3 regions of the Paenibacillus sp. 10L310 genome follow, and region 1 is predicted to be linked to each of the others. Evidence: predicted binding sites of a transcription regulator. Region 1 holds the regulator's gene; each other region holds the start of a gene.

Evidence for each region. The regulator LexA, encoded in region 1, represses DNA repair genes until DNA is damaged. The targets are predictions, from matches to a motif close to CGAACATATGTTCG.
Region 2: a site for LexA is predicted at 3,372-3,385, ahead of AC1DE7_RS19045 (DNA polymerase IV). Genes of this name have one in related genera too.
Region 3: a site for LexA is predicted at 3,379-3,392, ahead of recA (recombinase RecA). Genes of this name have one in related genera too.

Annotation. Positions count from the first base shown of each region.
Region 1 covers NZ_JBFTKC010000003.1:186,591-192,813, forward strand. The annotation lists gene AC1DE7_RS09815 (HAD family hydrolase) at 72-863, opposite strand; gene AC1DE7_RS09820 (hypothetical protein) at 892-1,401, opposite strand; gene AC1DE7_RS09825 (DUF896 domain-containing protein) at 1,527-1,736, opposite strand; gene AC1DE7_RS09830 (LysM peptidoglycan-binding domain-containing protein) at 1,832-2,209, opposite strand; gene lexA (transcriptional repressor LexA) at 2,507-3,133, shown strand; gene AC1DE7_RS09840 (aldehyde dehydrogenase) at 3,238-4,539, opposite strand; gene AC1DE7_RS09845 (hypothetical protein) at 5,341-5,517, opposite strand; gene AC1DE7_RS09850 (adenosine deaminase) at 5,780-6,223, opposite strand, start outside.
Region 2 covers NZ_JBFTKC010000009.1:14,316-20,538, forward strand. The annotation lists gene AC1DE7_RS19030 (SPL family radical SAM protein) at 196-1,029, opposite strand; gene AC1DE7_RS19035 (YhjD family protein) at 1,394-1,762, opposite strand; gene AC1DE7_RS19040 (YolD-like family protein) at 1,764-2,111, opposite strand; gene AC1DE7_RS19045 (DNA polymerase IV) at 2,108-3,325, opposite strand; gene AC1DE7_RS19050 (glycoside hydrolase family 1 protein) at 3,633-5,093, opposite strand; gene AC1DE7_RS19055 (beta-glucoside-specific PTS transporter subunit IIABC) at 5,107-6,223, opposite strand, start outside.
Region 3 covers NZ_JBFTKC010000001.1:1,095,655-1,101,877, forward strand. The annotation lists gene AC1DE7_RS05220 (helix-turn-helix domain-containing protein) at 1-62, shown strand, start outside; gene AC1DE7_RS05225 (hypothetical protein) at 100-300, shown strand; gene AC1DE7_RS05230 (YajQ family cyclic di-GMP-binding protein) at 456-947, shown strand; gene pgsA (CDP-diacylglycerol--glycerol-3-phosphate 3-phosphatidyltransferase) at 1,267-1,854, shown strand; gene AC1DE7_RS05240 (competence/damage-inducible protein A) at 1,962-3,218, shown strand; gene recA (recombinase RecA) at 3,462-4,526, shown strand; gene AC1DE7_RS05250 (regulatory protein RecX) at 4,809-5,546, shown strand; gene rny (ribonuclease Y) at 5,857-6,223, shown strand, end outside.

The DNA.
Region 1 (6,223 bases):
TGAACGATAATACCGTCCAAATAGCCGCAATGCTTCATGTTATATTTGATTTAGTGAAATCACAAGTGGGTTCAGAAATTAGCAATTAGACCTGTTAATTCAGACAAATGCTTGATTTCATGGTCTGGCGCATACGCTTCATTGTTGTTCTTATGCTCACGGTTAATCCATACGGATTGGATGCCAGATGATAAAGCACCACGAATATCAGTCGTTAACTTGTCTCCAACCATCATGCTCTCTTCGGGTTTAACACCCAGTTTACTCAAAGCATGTTCAAATATCGACGGATCTGGTTTTCCTTTTCCGAAGTTACCCGAGATAATAATCTCATCAAAGAAAGGAGTCAATTCAGGTACACCATCCAACTTCTCTTGTTGCAAAGCAGGACAACCGTTCGTTAACAACAACAGTTTGTACTTGCCTTGTAACTGACGCAAGGTATCCATCGTTTCTTCGTATACATGTGGTCGAGATCTCCGTTCTACTCCAAACTGCGCAGCCAGTTGTTCAGCAAGATCTTCCTGATCTATACCCAACTTCAACAAGCCACGACGCCAGGATTCTTTACGGTAAACTGGAGCAAGCTGTTCCAACTGACGGAACTCAGGTTGATCCCCACCAGTAAAGTTAGCCCAAAGGCCTTCAAACGGATTGATTCCAATCATTTTGGTAAAAGGAAAGGTTTCATATGATTCATACAGCCCACGTGCCTCATTACGAACAGCTTCTTCAAGTTCTTCTGGTTTGACCCCAGTCTCTTGCGCTGCGATTAGACAAGTCTCATGAAAAGCTTCTCGAACACTACGCTCATCCCATAATAAAGTATCATCTAGGTCGAACAAAATCGCTTTTAACGCCATTCCGATCATCTACCCCTTTATGCAATAATTACTTTTCGACGGTTTCCACGGTGATCTGGTGTGCTTTCGCAAATTTCAGCAAACGTTCTGCAATCGCATCTGTATCGTAACGGTTCAATAACTTGGTAAACACCCATCTTTTCCCGCGACTGTTATGTTCGATAACAACTGTACCTGGTTCAATTCTGAATTTGACGATATCGTCAACCCCAATTGAACGTTCACGATTACCCTTCGTCGTTATAATCCGATTACTGCTAATCTTGATGTATGGACGGCGAAGCATGAAGATGACTGCCAAAAATACGTAAAGCAGCATGGTCACCCAGTCCCAAGTTGTCATTGGAGCTTGCACAAGGAATGTGCTCATAAACAGATACAAAAAGGCGAGACCGATCAAAAATATTGGGAACAACAAGCTGCGTCCCTTAAAGACTTCTTCACCTGGTGTACCTGTGATTGGTTGACCACTTTTTTTGCGTTGCTGATTTAACTGCTTGGAATTTTTCTTAACCGTTCTCTCGAACGAACGCGACATGAGAATCCCCCTTATGTGTCTTTGTATCGGCTTACATAATTGCAAACCAACATTTCCCCCTATAAATTGCACACTCAAAATAACAGGAAGAAACCTAAATATCATAATGATATCATTAGGTTTCGTTAGTGTTTGAGTTTGCCTTGGTGGCCTTTGTCATTCTCATCATCAACAATCTCAATGGTATCCAGTTGTTGTCTGAAATTGCTGCGAATATTACTCAAATAAATCTCTCTTAGCTCGGCACGTTCAGCAAGTTCTTCCTCCGACAATCCAGTGGACTTTTGCTTACGAGCCAATTCGTTAATGCGTGCTACCAGACTATCTATATCCAAGCTTGTCCCCTCCAAAAATACAAAGTCATATTAACTTTGCCATTATAAAGGCTGCTTGTCAAGCTGACACGCGCTAACACTTATTGATGTGCATTTTATTCTGCAAATTGCGGTAGAGCTAGTACTTGTCCCACTTGGATGGAAGTTGTATGAAGTTGATTCACTTTCTTAATTGCTTCTATATAAATACGTGTATCCATATTCGTCGGTTTATGTTCCAAAGAAATACTCCATAATGTTTCCCCTTGTGAAACAGCTATCTTTCCTCCAGGCAGAACATCATTCTCATTGCCGGCAAATACAGTTAAAACAGTGCTACATCCAATAAATATAATCAAAGAGGTAATGGCTACCTTTAACATCCATGAAGAAATCTTGAAACGCGCTAAAACCTTCTTGTATTTCCCTATGTTAGACTTCACCAGTTCCGAATTCATTGGTTCATAAATGCTTTGATAAGTAGAATATCTCATTAAATACCCGCCTCCAAACGTTTGTTCCTATCTGTTGAAATCAATATAACACGAACACTTGTTTTGTTCAATAGATTTTCAGAACAATTGTTCGCTTCTTTTTTAGAAGGAGCAATATCTTATTTCAAGTACATTTGCAAAGCATTTGCAATATTATGCTCTGACTTTTGAACAATTTCTGTTCTATAAGTTAAAAAACACTGATTTAATGCTATTTTATTTAGAACTTATGTTTGTACGAACGGAGGTTCTATGTTATAATTTTCCCAAACGTTACTAAAATGGGGTTGATACGGTATGTCGAAGATATCCAGCAGGCAGCAGGCTATTCTGGAGTTTATACGAAATGAAGTCCGGTTGAAGGGGTATCCTCCTTCCGTACGGGAAATTGGTGAAGCGGTTGGACTGGCTTCCAGCTCAACAGTACATGGACATTTGGATCGTTTGGAGAAAAAAGGTTTGATCCGACGCGACCCTACCAAGCCAAGAGCCATTGAGCTTTTGAGCCAGGAAGAATCTGAGCATTCTCATCAATTTGCTCATAGCGTTGCACGTATTCCTGTTGTTGGTAAGGTTACAGCCGGGGTTCCAATCACTGCAACCGAGAACATTGAAGACTACTTCCCTCTTCCTACACATTATGTAGGCGAACAAAAAGTGTTTATGCTTTCAGTAGTGGGAGATAGTATGGTGGAAGCTGGAATCGTTAATGGAGATTACGTTATTGTCCGTCAACAGCAAACTGCTGATAACGGTGATATCGTCGTTGCAATGACTGAAGACGATGAAGCTACAGTGAAAACGTTCTATAAAGAGAAAGATCATATTCGCCTTCAACCGGAGAATGCGACCTTCGAACCTTTACGTTTGAAACATGTTAGTATTCTGGGTAAAGTCATTGGCCTTTTCCGAGATATTCATTAATATTTAACTTGAGTAACAAAACTAGATGTAATGAAATACGAAAGAGGTTGTCCTGATCAACAGGACAACCTCTTTTTTCTTGTTTATGTTATTTTAGCGGCTAATTATTCACTGCGTCTCAGAACACTCTTGTGATGCGAGAACACATCAAAGCTCTGTTGTCCGTGATATGAGCCCATACCGCTCTCTCCTACACCACCAAACGGGAGGTAGTGTGAAGTCATATGAGAAAGTGTGTCATTAATACATCCCCCACCGAAGGATACTTGATTCAGAACCTGATCCTGCAGCTGCTCATCCTGTGTGAAGAGATATAGCGCCAATGGTTTTGGCCGGCGAACAATCTCATCTAGCATAGGATTCAGGTCACTGTACGTAAATACAGGAAGAATCGGACCGAAGATCTCATCTTGCATGACAGCTGATTCCCAGTTCACATCTCCAAGTACAGTCGGCTCAATGAGCAACTGCTCTCGTACAGAACGTCCACCAATCAGCGTTTTGCCATCTGTTAGGAATTTCGACAACCGATCAAAGTTACGCGAGTTAACAATATGCGGGAAATCAGCGTTCTGTAACACATCGTCCCCAAATTTATCTTTGATCTCTGCGCCAATCAGATTGATCAATTCGTCATGAACTTGTTCATTTACAAGCAAATAATCCGGAGCAACGCAAGTTTGGCCTGCATTCAGGAACTTACCACGAACAATACGCTGGGCCACCAGCTTCAGTTCTGCATCGTTATGGACAATAGCAGGACTCTTGCCCCCTAGCTCCAGGGTTACAGGAGTCAAATGCTCCGCAGCTGCCTTCATAACAATGCGACCAACACCTGTGCTTCCTGTGAAGAAAATATAATCAAACTTCTCTTTCAACAATGCTGTACTGGCTTCAACTTCCCCTTCCATAACGGCGATATACTCCTGAGGGAAGATTTCCTGAATCAGATCATATGTCAGACGAGATACCGCTGGTGTTAATTCAGAAGGCTTGATAACTACACAGTTACCGGCTGCAATTGCTCCAATCAGTGGACCAAAGGCCAGTTGGAAAGGATAGTTCCAAGGTGCAATAATAAGAGCCACTCCGTATGGTTCAGGGTAAATGGTGCTCACCCCATCCGGCATAACCGAATTGGTTGGGACTTGTTTTGGTGCAGCCCATTCCTGCAGATGTTCTAATGCAAAATCCAGTTCACCCAGAACAATGCGAATCTCGGAACCGTAAGCTTCCGCCTCTGATTTGTTCAAATCTGCCCGAAGTGCATCTTGAATCCGTTGCTGATACTTTTCAATTCCCTTTCTAAGCTGTTGAAGCGCATTAATCCGATATTCGATATTTTTAGTTTGTCCTGTATAAAAAAATGTACGTTGTTCTGTCACCAGTTGTTTTGCCTGATCCATATTAACATCTCCAATTAATTATTTAAAATTAAATTGCTCAAAATTTAATTAAAGTATACCTCTTCTATATGAAACTTTCAACATACAGTTGAAACATCCATATTGTATGTATTTGAACGATGGTTGGAATTTTTATAGAGTGAAAGCTAGTACTTGCTACTATGTAGTGGCTATTAGAATTTCTAAGGAAGCTTAATTTAGATTTTTTGCTTCCGACAGTTTGATGCACTGTAAGAAAGAATTCTAATTTCAGTTTCTCTTTAATGGGTTACTAGATAAATGACAATGGTTTTTGCGCTGTTACTAACATGAATTGATACATTTCTTAAAATAGAAATGTTTAGTTACCACATATAAAAAACTCCCCTTTCATTAATGAAAAGAGAGCTTTACGATTATCTATTGGTGAACGAATGCATCATGTTAAAAGTAAGCCATGGTTACAGACAAACATAGGCTTCTTTGGTGACCCTTTTATCTGCTTCCATCTATATAACTCATCATCAGTTATTTTAAGTTTTCCACGCAATCATGTGCCTAGTTTCGTGTTTTTTATGAATTGCCCATACCTTGATTTGATGGTAATCAACAGGCTCTATTCTTAAACATCCCGGGTTGCACACTTTCCACCAGTCTCACTAAGAAGTTTTTTTATTTTTCTAGATACGTTTTTCCTTCTTTATGCAACTCCCTAGGATAATTCGCGTAATAATTACACTATCCTGTCCGTTATCTTAAAACTATTTTTAAGTCTAATTCAGCTGGGCTACACTTATTTGGAAAGAAAACATAATACCTTTTTCACCAAACATGATTTATAGTCTTAATTGCTACGTTTGAAATCTTTTTAATCGCATTCTTTACAGGTATACTGCCCGGTTTTATACCAGCCTTCAAAATATCTGTAGCAGCTTGTCTGGTAAGACACGAAAAAACCAACGTTTTAACTTCATCATCTTTTGGATTATAACCACGCATGTGAGCACTCGTATTTGCACGTACATTAATCAGCTGGTTTAGCTACTGGAAGAGTGACAACAACACCTACGCCAGTTAGAAACCTGCTTGTTACTCCTTTAATATTTTGCCAACGGATTAAAGCATCAATTGCTTTATCGGTTGAGCTTTGCTTTTTCGTAAGACCACTCTAACAATTTATTTAGTTTCTGTTAAGTAGTTAAATATTTATCTAATCGGTAATCGAAAAATGAACTTGTACGAATAAAACAAAAAAAAGCCGCTATAATAGCGACTTTAATCGGCTTTTTCTATCCCACAACATAAAAGAATTATACTCGTTTACTGGATCACAACCAAAAGGTTGGCAAGTCTGGATTGTCGAAGCGGTATCAATAAAACCGGTATAATCATGATATTTGTAATAATGATGGTCTTTCCTGATGAATAAAGTCGCATTAAAATCACTATGCTTAACATCTCTAGTATATGTTTTTGTTACCCAATAGGCTCTGGGTGCATCCTTAGAAAGATAATAACCACCGATGCTTACAAGTATGCCCGCTATTCTACCACCTACAGGTCCTCCTATAAAGGAAGCAAGTATACCTGCTATTGCAGAAGCAGTTGCATATATTATCTCTGTGGAATTTTCTACTTTGCCTTTATATACATAACCGTCTGCTAATGCTTGTGGCGAGAAACTGAGATCTTCGTGAATAGGTTT
Region 2 (6,223 bases), on a different contig from region 1:
GTCAAATTGTTACTCCACGGTCATTTCAAAATAGAATGAATCCCTCTACATCTTCAAGTTAAATCAATGGAGGACTCATACGTCCTCCATTGACTCGTATGAGAGAGTTGATCTTCGAACACCAGTTTCTGCAATATTTCTATTGCATGAAGAAAAAACGGGCAAGATCCTCATTAAATGAATGGCTATTTAAAATCAAAATGGATATGCACTGTTTTTGGATACATGAATAATTTCAGATGGAAACCTTGCCTTAAAATATTTTTCGACTTTCAGATGAATTCTTTTCTCGTACCATTTCTCCCAGCCGTTCGCCTCAAATAATTGTGGCATCCCTAACCGCTTAGATCTCATCCCCATTTGACCATCACCAATCAATAGCGTATCAATCCAAATTCGATCAGTTATGCCTTGTAACATGTTAGCGAAATTAGGTGAAAAAGGTAGCACAGGGGAAATAGATACTTGTGTATGTATCCCTGCATCATTTATCTTTTTCAAGGCTTTAACTCGTAAATCTATTCCAGGAGCATAGGGCGAAAAAATTCGTTTCACGTCTTCGCGATCTGTCTCGATTGTCATTGAAACCATAATTCTACATTTTTCCTTTAATTTCAGCAGTATATCAAGATCTCTGGCAACCAGCGGGCTTCTAGTTTGAATTTGAAGTGAATCTGGTGGGTTTTTATCCATTTCTTCCAACAGGCTTCTTGTAATGTTTGCCTTCTGCTCTACAGGTTGATAAGGATCTGTGGCTGATGACATGAATATACTTATGGGTTTATTTTTACGTCTTAGAAGAGAGACTTCCTTTAGATAGTTTTCTGCTGCATTTTTCTTGACATCCACCCACGATCCCCAAGGAATATCCTTAAACTTTTGAATAGGCATTTCTCTGACGTAACAGTATTCGCAAGCAAATGCACAACCCGTATAGGGATTTAGTGAATGAGTAAAACCAATATCTAGATAACCTTTTACTTCACTTAATATTTTCTTAGACACAATGTCTTTGATTTCAATTGGCATGACGCTACCATCCCCTCAATTACTTTTACGCCCACTTCTCCTCTTGAGTTTTATCTTAAAATTTCTCATGCTACTTGAAATGACGACTTGAAAATTACGTCCCGCAAGCGAACCGGGAAATTGGGCATCCTACTGATTTCTCGACTGTCTTAAACCTTCTGCTATTCCTCCTCCTTCGTGGCTTTTCTTTTGAATGTCCTTACTGAATACAGGGGCAGATTTATAATAATGAAGTTTTTTATCTTTGACATCCAAACATAGTTTACTCTGCCTCTTTATTTATCTTTTTTGTGATTCCCGGTTTGCCGAAAGATCTGCTCGTATTTGTTGCCGCACCCATAAGTTAGACTCTTATTTTCTATGTTCATGTGGGCAATTCAGTAATATCAACGTTCATATGTTCAGTAAGCATTAAGGTTACATCTACTTTCACTTTGCTCCATAATAATGTCATTTTATGAATGTAACCTCTCACCGAATAATCTACCGTTAAACTCAGCTCAGATCTCACTTCATCTATGATTTTTATATGATGTTCCTTTAGCCTTTGCTTTGATTTGTACATTTCTAAAGCTATTTTCTTTTGGGTACCGTCCAGGTAGTCAACATACACAGATTTCATTTTGAAGTTTGAAGCGTATATTTTATGCTTATCTACCTCCAGAGCACCTAACAGATAAGGGAGCTCCACTACCCTCTTTACGAGTGAAAGTTCCTCGAAAGTCTGTCGCACTTTACACGCCTCCTTCTTCAAGTTTTACAGCGACCAATTGATCAAAATCGACCCATTCAAATCCATTCTCCATTTCAATTTTGATTTTCTTTCCAAAGGTACTGACTGAAGTGACGATCCCGTGTATATACCGATTGCCTGACTCAGTAAATATTGCAAAGGTGGCTTGCAATGTATAATTGAGCGACATATCTATATTTTGTGTAATAATCTCCCACTCATCTTCATGGATCAGCGGTTTCGTTAGATAATGAACTTGAGTACGATGCTGTATAATCCGTTCTTTATGTTGTGGAAGCATCATGCGGCTCGATTCCCATAATCCATTGGCCTCCAGTTTTTTGATCATTTATAATGCCCCCCAATTTTAGATGCTCGATCGATCGCTTGACCCGCAGCCGTAATGGAGCTTGCTCGTAGAATGGCAATGTCGCCAAATCGATCCTTAATGTCGTCCATCACCTGATCAATGGCCCGTTTCTGTTCTTGATCATCAAAAAAAGATAGTTGATATGTATCCGCGTTGGATAATTGAGACAGGGATACGCCTACACGGCGCACAGGTTGCCCATCCCAGTGTTGATGAAATATGCGTTTGGCTATCTTGCATACATCAACGGTTATGTTTGTAGGATCAGACAGTTTAACCTGCCTGTGAAAACCAGTGGGGTGGTCAAAATCCGCTCCAGACACACTTACGGACACGACACTACCCATCAGTCCCTTTTGGCGGGCTCTTCTGCATACTTCTGTGCAGATATCGAGAATAACCACTTCGATCTCCCAAGCCTCTGTGAAATCTCTAGGCAGGGTCATTCCGTTTCCGATATCTTTTTGTGTACTGTGCGTGTTGACGGTTACCGGCGAATTGTCGAGTCCATTTGCGACTCGCCAGATGACTTCTCCATTAACGCCCCACTTACTTCTTAATTTGGAAAGAGGCGTATTCGCCAGGTCTCTAATGGTTCGGATCCCCATCTTCCACAGATGTTTTTCCATTCTTGAGCCGATCCCCCACATATCGCGGATGGGCTTATCTCCAATATGGAGGTGTAACTCCTCTTTTTTTAAGTGGAAAATGCCCCCCTCTGCTTTTTTAGCGATTATATCGCAGCATAATTTACTGATGATTTTGTTTTCACCAATGCCAGCTCTCGCGTAAACGCCTGTTTCATTATAGATTTTGTCTTGAATTTGCTTGGCCAAATCGACTGGATCATTACCGAATAGATGCATAGACCCTGTAAAATCAGCGAATAATTCGTCTATACTGTACGGTTCGACCAGATCGGTGAACTCTTCAATAATGGACATGATTTGAGTGGATACTTCGATATATTCTTGCATGTGTGGTCTCACAATGATCAGTTCAGGGCACTTCTGAAGAGACTGCCAGAGTGGTTCCGCGGTAGACACACCCTTCGCCTTGGCTAGTGGACAAGCGGCAAGGATAATTCCAGAGCGTCTTGCGGGGTCTCCCGCAACAGCTAATGGTCTATTTTTGTATTGAGGCATTTTTGCCTTTTCGACTGAAGCATAAAACGACTGCATGTCGATGAGCATAATAGTTCGCTGCTTAGCCAACACTGAAATCACTCCTGTACATTTGAGAACGTATGTTTGTATATATTATAGACCGAACACACGTTCTTTATGCAAGAGGTAAATATTTATAATTAGCTTTTGAAAACCCTTGGACACCATAATGAACTGTAGACTGGATATTGTCAGCCACTTTAGCCATCCAAATAATTAATTCTTAGTTTTATTATTGATGCACAAAAAACCAAGTACTTGTCTCACAAAGTGATAAGTACTTGGTCTATTTGATGGAATTTAAAGATTGGATCATCTTTCGTTCGAGTGCAAATTATATTTCCAAATCCAATCTTTCCCCGTTGGATTCAATCACCTTTTTATACCAGTGGAAACTGTCCTTTTTACTTCTTTTCAGGGTACCTCCGCCCTCGTTATTCTTATCTACATAAATGAATCCGTAGCGTTTCTCCATTTCGCCAGTTGAGGCACTAACGATGTCGATGCAACCCCAAGCCGTGTAGCCGATAAGATTAACGCCATCGAGGATAGCTTCTCTCATTTGTTCGATATGATCTCGCAGGAAATTGATTCTATACGTATCATGGATAGAGCCATCCTCTTCGATGATATCAACCGCTCCCAGACCATTTTCAACGATCATTACAGGGATTCTATACCGATCGTACACATGATTGAGTACGTAACGAAGTCCAACTGGATCGATTTGCCATCCCCAATCATTTGCCTTCAAATAAGGATTTTTGAATCCACCAAAGACATTCCCCTGGGTCTCATCACCTTCTGGGCGGGTACCCACTACATGAGACTTGTAGTAGCTGAAGCTATAGAAATCAACACAGCCTTGTTTTAGCACTTCTACGTCCTCTTCTGCCATCTCAATCTGAATATTGTTCTCATTAAAATATCTCTTGGCAAAGTCAGGGTATTCCCCTCTAACTTGCACGTCGCTGCTCAGCATATTGTTAATCTGATCCATTCTCAGAGCCTTCAACATATCTTCCGGTTTACATGTACTTCCGTAACCATGACTATAATTAATCATACAACCGATTTGGAACGCCGGATTAATTTCATGAGCAAGCTTGACTGCTTTTGCACTTGCTATAAATTGATGATGTAAAGCCTGGAATCTTAATTGCGTACTATCCACAACCGTATTGTTAAATACACCACTATCATCAACTAATAATGCCCCTGCTATATATGCACCTGCTGGAACAATTAAACTATTGATCTCATTAAATGTAATCCAGTACTTCACGACATCCTTGTAACGGGTGAAAATGGTCTCACAATACCGTACGTAGCAGTCGATCATCTCTCTAGAAGCCCAGGCATTGAATTTCTCTGTTAGCGCAAACGGAGCTTCGTAATGTGAGATCGTAACGATAGGTTCAATATTATACTTTTTCAGTTCACTGAACACCTTGTCGTAAAATTGAAGTCCTGCTTCATTTGGCGTTACATCGTCCCCGTTGGGGAATATTCTGGACCAAGCAATGGACATTCTGAAGCATCGAAAGCCCATCTCTGCAAACAGACGGATATCTTCTTTGTAATGATGGTAAAAGTCTACTGCCTCATGGGAAGGATAGTTTACACCCTCCTCAATGTGTTTAGTGATCCGTCTTGGAGTAGTATGCGTTCCACCCGTCATCATATCTGCTGTACTTGCCTTTTTACCATCAATGTTCCAGGCACCCTCGTATTGATTCGCCGCTGTTGCGCCGCCCCACATAAAAGAGTCTGGGAATACGGTTGTGTTCTTCATTGGAAATTCCTCCTTATATGATCTTAATTAGTTTTTCCCCGATCGTAATCGATGGTTTATCTATACCAATTACATCTGTAAAGTCATCTGAATTCGTAACAATAATAGGTGTAGTCAGATCATAACCTTTGGCGGCTATTGCATCTGTATCGAATTCGATAAGTAAATCCCCAGCTTTTACTTCATCACCTTCTTGTACATGCACCTTGAAATGTTCACCTTTCAGCTTCACCGTGTTCATGCCGATATGAACGAGGAGTTCAGCGCCATTATTCGAGCTAATACCAATTGCGTGGAAGGTAGGGAATACCGCGGATATGACACCATCGGCTGGTGAAACAAGCTTTCCAATCGTAGGTTCAATGGCGATCCCTTTTCCCATAGCTCCAGTTGCAAAGGCTTCGTCCTTTATTGTTGATAACTCTAGAACTCGACCAGTCATTGGTGCTATGAGCACATGTTCAGAATCACTAACAACAGGCACACGGTTTGTTGAAGATGAATTGGCTGGTGTTCGTTGATCCTCTCCATCCTCAGGCACATCTTCAAATCCTAAAATAAGCGTCATCAAGAAGGTAACAACAAAGCCAATGACCAGACCAATTGCTGCATGGATTAGGTTCCATGGATTATCTGTGATAAATGCTGGTAACGTAGCCAAGCCGGCAATGCCTAGAGCAGATCGAGCTACACCGAACAAGCCAACGTATATTCCGCCTACAATACCACCAATGACAACAGCGATCAGTGGTTTTTTTAACCGTAGATTTACACCAAACAATGCAGGTTCGCTAATTCCTAACAGCGCAGTTACGCTAGTAGAGTAAGCAACTTGTTTAAACGCTTTATTTTTGGTTCTTAATGCGACCGCGAGCGCAGCTGCACCTTGAGCAATATTGTGTACGAGCATACCTGGGCCAACAATGCCATCTGTTTTTGTCTGCGCATACGCAGTGAGGACAACGGGTCCCAAACTATAGTGCATCCCCGTCAGAATCAGGAATGGGAATGCCCCGCCGATAATACCAGACACTAACCATCCTGCGTGTGTATTGACATAGGATACAGCAGAAGCAAGATAGTTACCGGCAATTGCACCCAATGGTCCTAGAATAATTAATGTTAGAGGC
Region 3 (6,223 bases), on a different contig from region 1:
CTTCCACAGGTGTTGAAAATGGATCAACGGACGGTACAGGGGGTACCACGGGTAGCGAATAACCGGGTCAACTGCAGGAGACAATAATCGTGTCTTAACTTGCAGTTAACTTTTGGTGAAGTGAGGTGGATGGCTGTGACAGTCAGCTGGATCGTAACAGGTTTAGGGATCATTGTCAGCCTCCTGGGTTATTACCTGACTCCAAGTGCTTGGGGTTACGGAATATTGGGTTTTGGACTTGCACATGTACTTTTGGGTGTGCTCGATATGTTCAGACAGCCCAACCGCAGCCGCTATTAGGTTGGAAGCTGGACCAGCAAGCATTTTTGGCAACCACTTGAAGTGGAAGCCAAAAATGCTTTTTTCTTTGTGAAAAACAGCTTGAAATTAGACTTTTGCTTAAGGTATCCTCTATAATGTTACAGAACATACGATTAACTGAAAGGGTGACTGGTTTGAGCTCAGAAAATTCATTTGATATCGTGTCCAAAATGGACTTGCAAGAACTGACAAATGCCGTTACACAAACCGAGAAAGAAATTGGCGCTCGTTATGACTTCAAGGGCAGCAAGAGCAGCCTGAAACTGGATAAGGATGCGTTAACGATCGTATCTGATGATGAAACCAAACTCAAGGCTGTCATTGACGTGCTTCAATCCAAAATGGCGAAGCGTGGTTTACCATTGAAAAACATTGATTACGCAAAGGTAGAGCCAGCGTCTTCTGGTACAGTCCGCCAGCGTTTGAATTTTAAACAGGGGATTGATCAGGATATCGCCAAGAAAATCAATATCCTGATTCGGGATTCCAAGATGAAGGTGAAGAGTCAGATTCAGGGAGATCAACTTCGGGTAACTGGTAAGAGTAAAAATGATTTGCAAGCTGTCATGCAGTTGCTAAATGGTGCTAACCTGCCTCTGGATTTGCAATATACAAATTTCAAGTAATAAGGTTTTTTTGTAGCAAAAGTGTTTTTTGACACGGTATTGGGCGTATATTATACTAAGTGTGCATTGCTGGCAGTCAAGCATCAAGTCCAGTCCTCATCGTTTGCTGACTTTGTGAAAAGCAGTACATCTTCTGGAAGTCACCGGAACGTTTAAAGCGTTTTGCTTTTGAGCGGTTGACTTTATTTTTTGCGTTTCTACATAGTGGGATCATGTTAATATGGATTGACATTGATACTGTACATTTCATGTTCCGGATGATGATAACGGGATTATGATGATTGTTTGGAGTAATGGAGGATATGAGGGAGGGCGTCTTGTGAATTTACCCAACCGGATTACGCTTGCACGAATTTGCTTAATCCCTTTTTTGATGGTGTTCCTGCTCGTGGATTTTCCATTTTATCCAGAGCCGTTGCAGCTTGGAAGCTTGTCGCTTCCGTATAATCAACTGATTGCTGCTGTTATTTTTATCATCGCCGCAAGCACAGATGGAATTGACGGATACCTTGCGCGGAAAAATAACATGGTTACCAATCTGGGGAAACTGCTCGATCCACTCGCAGACAAGTTGCTGGTTACTGCAGTTTTGATCTCGCTTGTGGAGATGGGCAAGCTGGATTCCTGGATTGCAGTTGTCATTATTAGTCGTGAATTTGCAGTTACCGGCTTGCGTCAAATTGCATTGCTGGATGGTTCGGTTGTTGCCGCCAGTGCTTGGGGCAAGCTGAAGACTGTAGTGCAGATTGTGGCGATTGTGCTGTTGCTGTTGAACAATTTCCCGTTTTCATACACGGGTATTCACGTCGATATTATCGCGGTATGGGCAGCAGCGCTTATTACCATCTGGTCGGGTATCGATTACTTTATTAAAAACAAAAACCTGCTTCATTTAACAAAAGCATAATGGTTTGTTCTTAATTGGGTAATCATGAAGGAAGCATTGGGTCAGGGGCAATAGGAAATTATCCTATTGCCCTTTGATCACTCACCACGTGTACAGGAGGATGCTCAATGAAGGCAGAAATCATTGCAGTTGGCACAGAGCTACTGCTTGGACAAATCGTCAATACCAATGCCAGATACCTATCCCGTGAATTGGCTGCGATGGGGATCGATGTATATTTCCAAACGGTGGTTGGGGATAACCTGAACCGACTTAGTGAAGCTATTCGTATTGCGCAGAGCCGTGCAGACGTTATTTTATTTTCCGGTGGCATCGGACCTACACAAGATGATCTGACCAAGGATGCGCTCGCAGCTGTTCTTAACCGGAAACTGCATACAGATCGAATGGCAATGGACAAAATTGAGAGCTTTTTCAGAGATCGTAATGTGGATATGACAGAGAATAACCGACGTCAGGCGATCGTTATTGATGGCGGAACACCTCTGGCCAATGAAACGGGCCTTGCGGCAGGAAATGCGATTTCTGACAATGACAAATATTATGTTGTGATGCCTGGACCACCTAAAGAGTTGATTCCAATGTTTGAACAGGAAGTCAAACCTTGGCTGTTCCAGCATGTACTCACAGAAGAGATGCCGATCTATTCCCGAATGCTCAAATTCGCAGGTATTGGTGAATCTGCTCTTGAAGATCGACTTCTGGATCTGATTGACGCGCAGACAGACCCTACGATTGCTCCTTACGCGAGCGAAGGCGAAGTTACGGTACGTGTCTCCACAAAGGCTGCGAGTGAGGGAGAGGCGAAGCTGAAGCTGGATGCGATGGAGGTTCAGATTCGGGAACGTTTGACAGAACATCTCTACGCGAACGAGGATGTGCCTATAGAGTACACGATTGTAACTATGATGTCTGACATGGGGCTGACGCTCAGCGCTGCTGAGAGCTGTACAGGAGGGCTTGTCATGCAGAGTCTGACCTCTGTACCCGGAAGTGCATCAATGCTCAAAGGTGGTATTGTTTGTTACTCCAATGAAATTAAAGAAAAGCTGCTGAATGTGCCTCATGATTATCTGGAGGGTGAAGATGCACCTGGGGCGGTAAGTCCTGAGGTTGCAAAAGTGCTTGCTGAGCAGATCCGCATGATTGGCGATGCTGATTTTGGCTTGGCTGTTACCGGTGTAGCTGGACCGGGATATTCGGAACGCAAACCACCCGGACTTGTCTTCATTGCTCTTGCAGAACGTGGAAAAGAGACGGAAATCCATGAGCTACGTATTAATGGTAATCGCGAGACTGTTCGCATTCGTTCAGCCAAAGCAATTCTATATCGCTTATGGCAAAAACTTGTGGCGATGGATTGATTAGTTAATAGCTTCGATTGCATTTACAGTTCCAAGCAAGTATAATTAAGGAAGACGGAAGAACCGTAGAATTAGGCTTTACAGCCTTGTTTACGGTTCTTTTTTCTGTTTAATGGAAAGTTTCCTTGAGGAAGAGGCGCCTCGGCCTTTACAAAAAAAACGAATGTATGTTCGAAAAAAAGCTTGGCAAACGTGTTAAAACAAGGTATCATTATCTTATAAACAGTAAAGGGTGTGAGCTTATTGTCAGACCGTCGTGCCGCGCTTGATATGGCGCTCCGTCAAATAGAGAAGCAATTTGGTAAAGGATCCATCATGAAACTGGGTGAGTCCACTCATATGAATGTGGAAATTATTCCCAGTGGTTCCTTGGCTTTGGATATTGCATTAGGAACAGGCGGCTTGCCTAAAGGCCGTATTGTTGAAATATATGGACCTGAATCCTCTGGTAAAACAACCGTAGCATTGCATGCTATCGCTGAAGTACAAAGAGCGGGTGGACAAGCTGCATTTATCGATGCCGAGCATGCTCTTGACCCACAGTACGCAAGCAAACTTGGTGTTAATATTGATGAATTGCTTCTGTCTCAGCCAGATACGGGTGAGCAAGGGTTGGAAATTGCAGAAGCTCTTGTACGCAGTGGTGCAGTAGATATCGTCGTTATTGACTCTGTAGCCGCATTGGTTCCAAAAGCAGAGATTGAAGGCGAAATGGGCGATTCACACGTTGGTTTGCAAGCGCGTTTGATGTCTCAGGCGCTGCGTAAACTGTCTGGTGCAATCAGCAAATCCAAAACAATCGCAATCTTCATTAACCAGCTTCGTGAGAAAGTCGGCGTTATGTTTGGTAACCCGGAAACAACACCTGGTGGTCGTGCTCTGAAGTTTTATTCCACAGTACGTCTGGATGTGCGTCGTATTGAGAGTATCAAATCAGGCAATGACATGATTGGTAACCGTACTCGTATTAAAGTTGTGAAAAACAAAGTGGCACCTCCGTTTAAACAAGCGGAAGTGGATATCATGTATGGCGAGGGTATTTCGAGAGAAGGCAGTATCATTGACATTGGTACAGAGCTGGACATCGTTAATAAAAGTGGTGCTTGGTACTCCTACGAAGGCGAGCGTTTAGGACAAGGTCGTGAGAACGCAAAGCAGTTCATGAAAGAGCATAAAGATATTGCTGACATCATTGAACAAAAAATTCGTGTAGCCAGTAACTTGGTTACTGCAGTTCCTGCGCCAACGAGTGAAGAGCAACAAAAAGAAGCAGCAGAAGAACAAGAATTGTTTGAAATCAACGAGTAATCTCTCAAAACCTCCCTTGTAGGGAGGACCCTGAGGGTGTTCCCCACTGGACTCCGTAAACTTATCTGATTGAGCTTGGATCAATCTGGATAATGGATTGTAGTGGGAGTACTCGTGCTGTCTAACAGCCCCTGTCCCAATGGACAGGGGCTGTTAGCACGCTAACTATGGAGTAAAGGCCGGGCAGAGTTCCCGGTCTTTTGTATTATTGGTGTTCTTTGTGTTATGTGAAGATGTGCTTGGCGTAGTCAGAATGAAAATGTTATGAAAGGGGAGACCAGAATGGATCAACATGACGAGGATTTATATGAAGAAGCAGAACAGGATGGCCTATCCCAATTTCCGGACAACGAAGAACTTATTATTACACGTGTAGAACGAACGAAGAGCAGGCAAGCTCGTTATCGAATCACTTTTGGCATCCACTCCATTACGGTTCTTGAAGATGTGATGATTAAATACAGGATGACTCAAGGTAATACGTTTATGAAGAAGGATCTGGAAGATATCATTCTAGCTGATGAGCGACAGCGGACGTATGCACAGTCTCTGCGTTTTTTGGAGCATAAGCCACGTACGCGCCATGAATTAAGTCAGAAACTTCGTCAGAAGGAGTTTGCTGCACCTTTGATTGAAGAGGCGCTGGATCGGCTTGAGCGGGAGAACCTGGTGGATGACGATCTATTTGCGAAGGAATGGACAAGACAGCGTATGGAGGGCAAGCGGAAGGGAAAACTGTGGATAAGGCAAGAGCTGCGTCAAAAGGGCATTGCCAATGATCTCATTGTTGAGGCACTAGAAGGGATCAGTACAGATGCGGAATTTGAGACTGCCTTGAGTGCCGGACGCAAAAAATGGAATCAGGTCAAAGGGGACGTCAAAGAGAAGAAAAATAAAACGCTTCCCTTCCTAATGAGACGTGGTTTTTCAATGGATATGGTGCGCCGGGTCGTGAATTGTTTAATTGAAGAAGATGAGGCTGGGGACCCTGAAGATGACGAAGCGTTGTTATGGGATTAGCAGACTAGAGTCTCTATACTGCATTCTCTTGACAATTTCTTTCGTCAAATACTAAAATGGACATGAGTCTGTAAGAAATGGACAACCCTTTTTCCTTCCAAAAAAGCGGTTTCGGTTTCTTAAGATTTATACCATTCTTAATTATGGGTTCGCTGGAAACAGTGAATAGTACGTGGAAACATGTACATGTGAAATGAAAATCGGCGGGGGATCGCCGTGAGTATTCGTTATTCCCAAACATATGTAAGGTTTGAAAACTGCAAATTGACCCAAGGAATGCCTTGGAGGAACCAACGAGGAGGTGAACAGTATGGAAATTGCAATCACGATCGCTCTCGTTGCAGCCGCGCTATTCATTGGGTTCGGAGTAGGATATTTTATTCGCAAATCTCTTGCAGAGGCTAAAATCTCTAGTGCGGAACAAGCTGCCGTACAAATCGTGGAGAACGCGAAGAAAGAGGCAGAAGCACTGAAGAAAGAAACGGTGCTGGAAGCGAAGGATGAAATCCATCGCATTCGCGCTGAAGCTGAAAAAGACACTCGTGAACGTCGGAATGAAATTCAACGACAAGAAAGACGATTGTTGCAAAAAGAAGAGTCGCTGGATAAAAAATTGGAATCACTCGAACGTAAAGAAGAGCAAGTGGCTAACAAAGAGAAACGAATTGATGAGACTC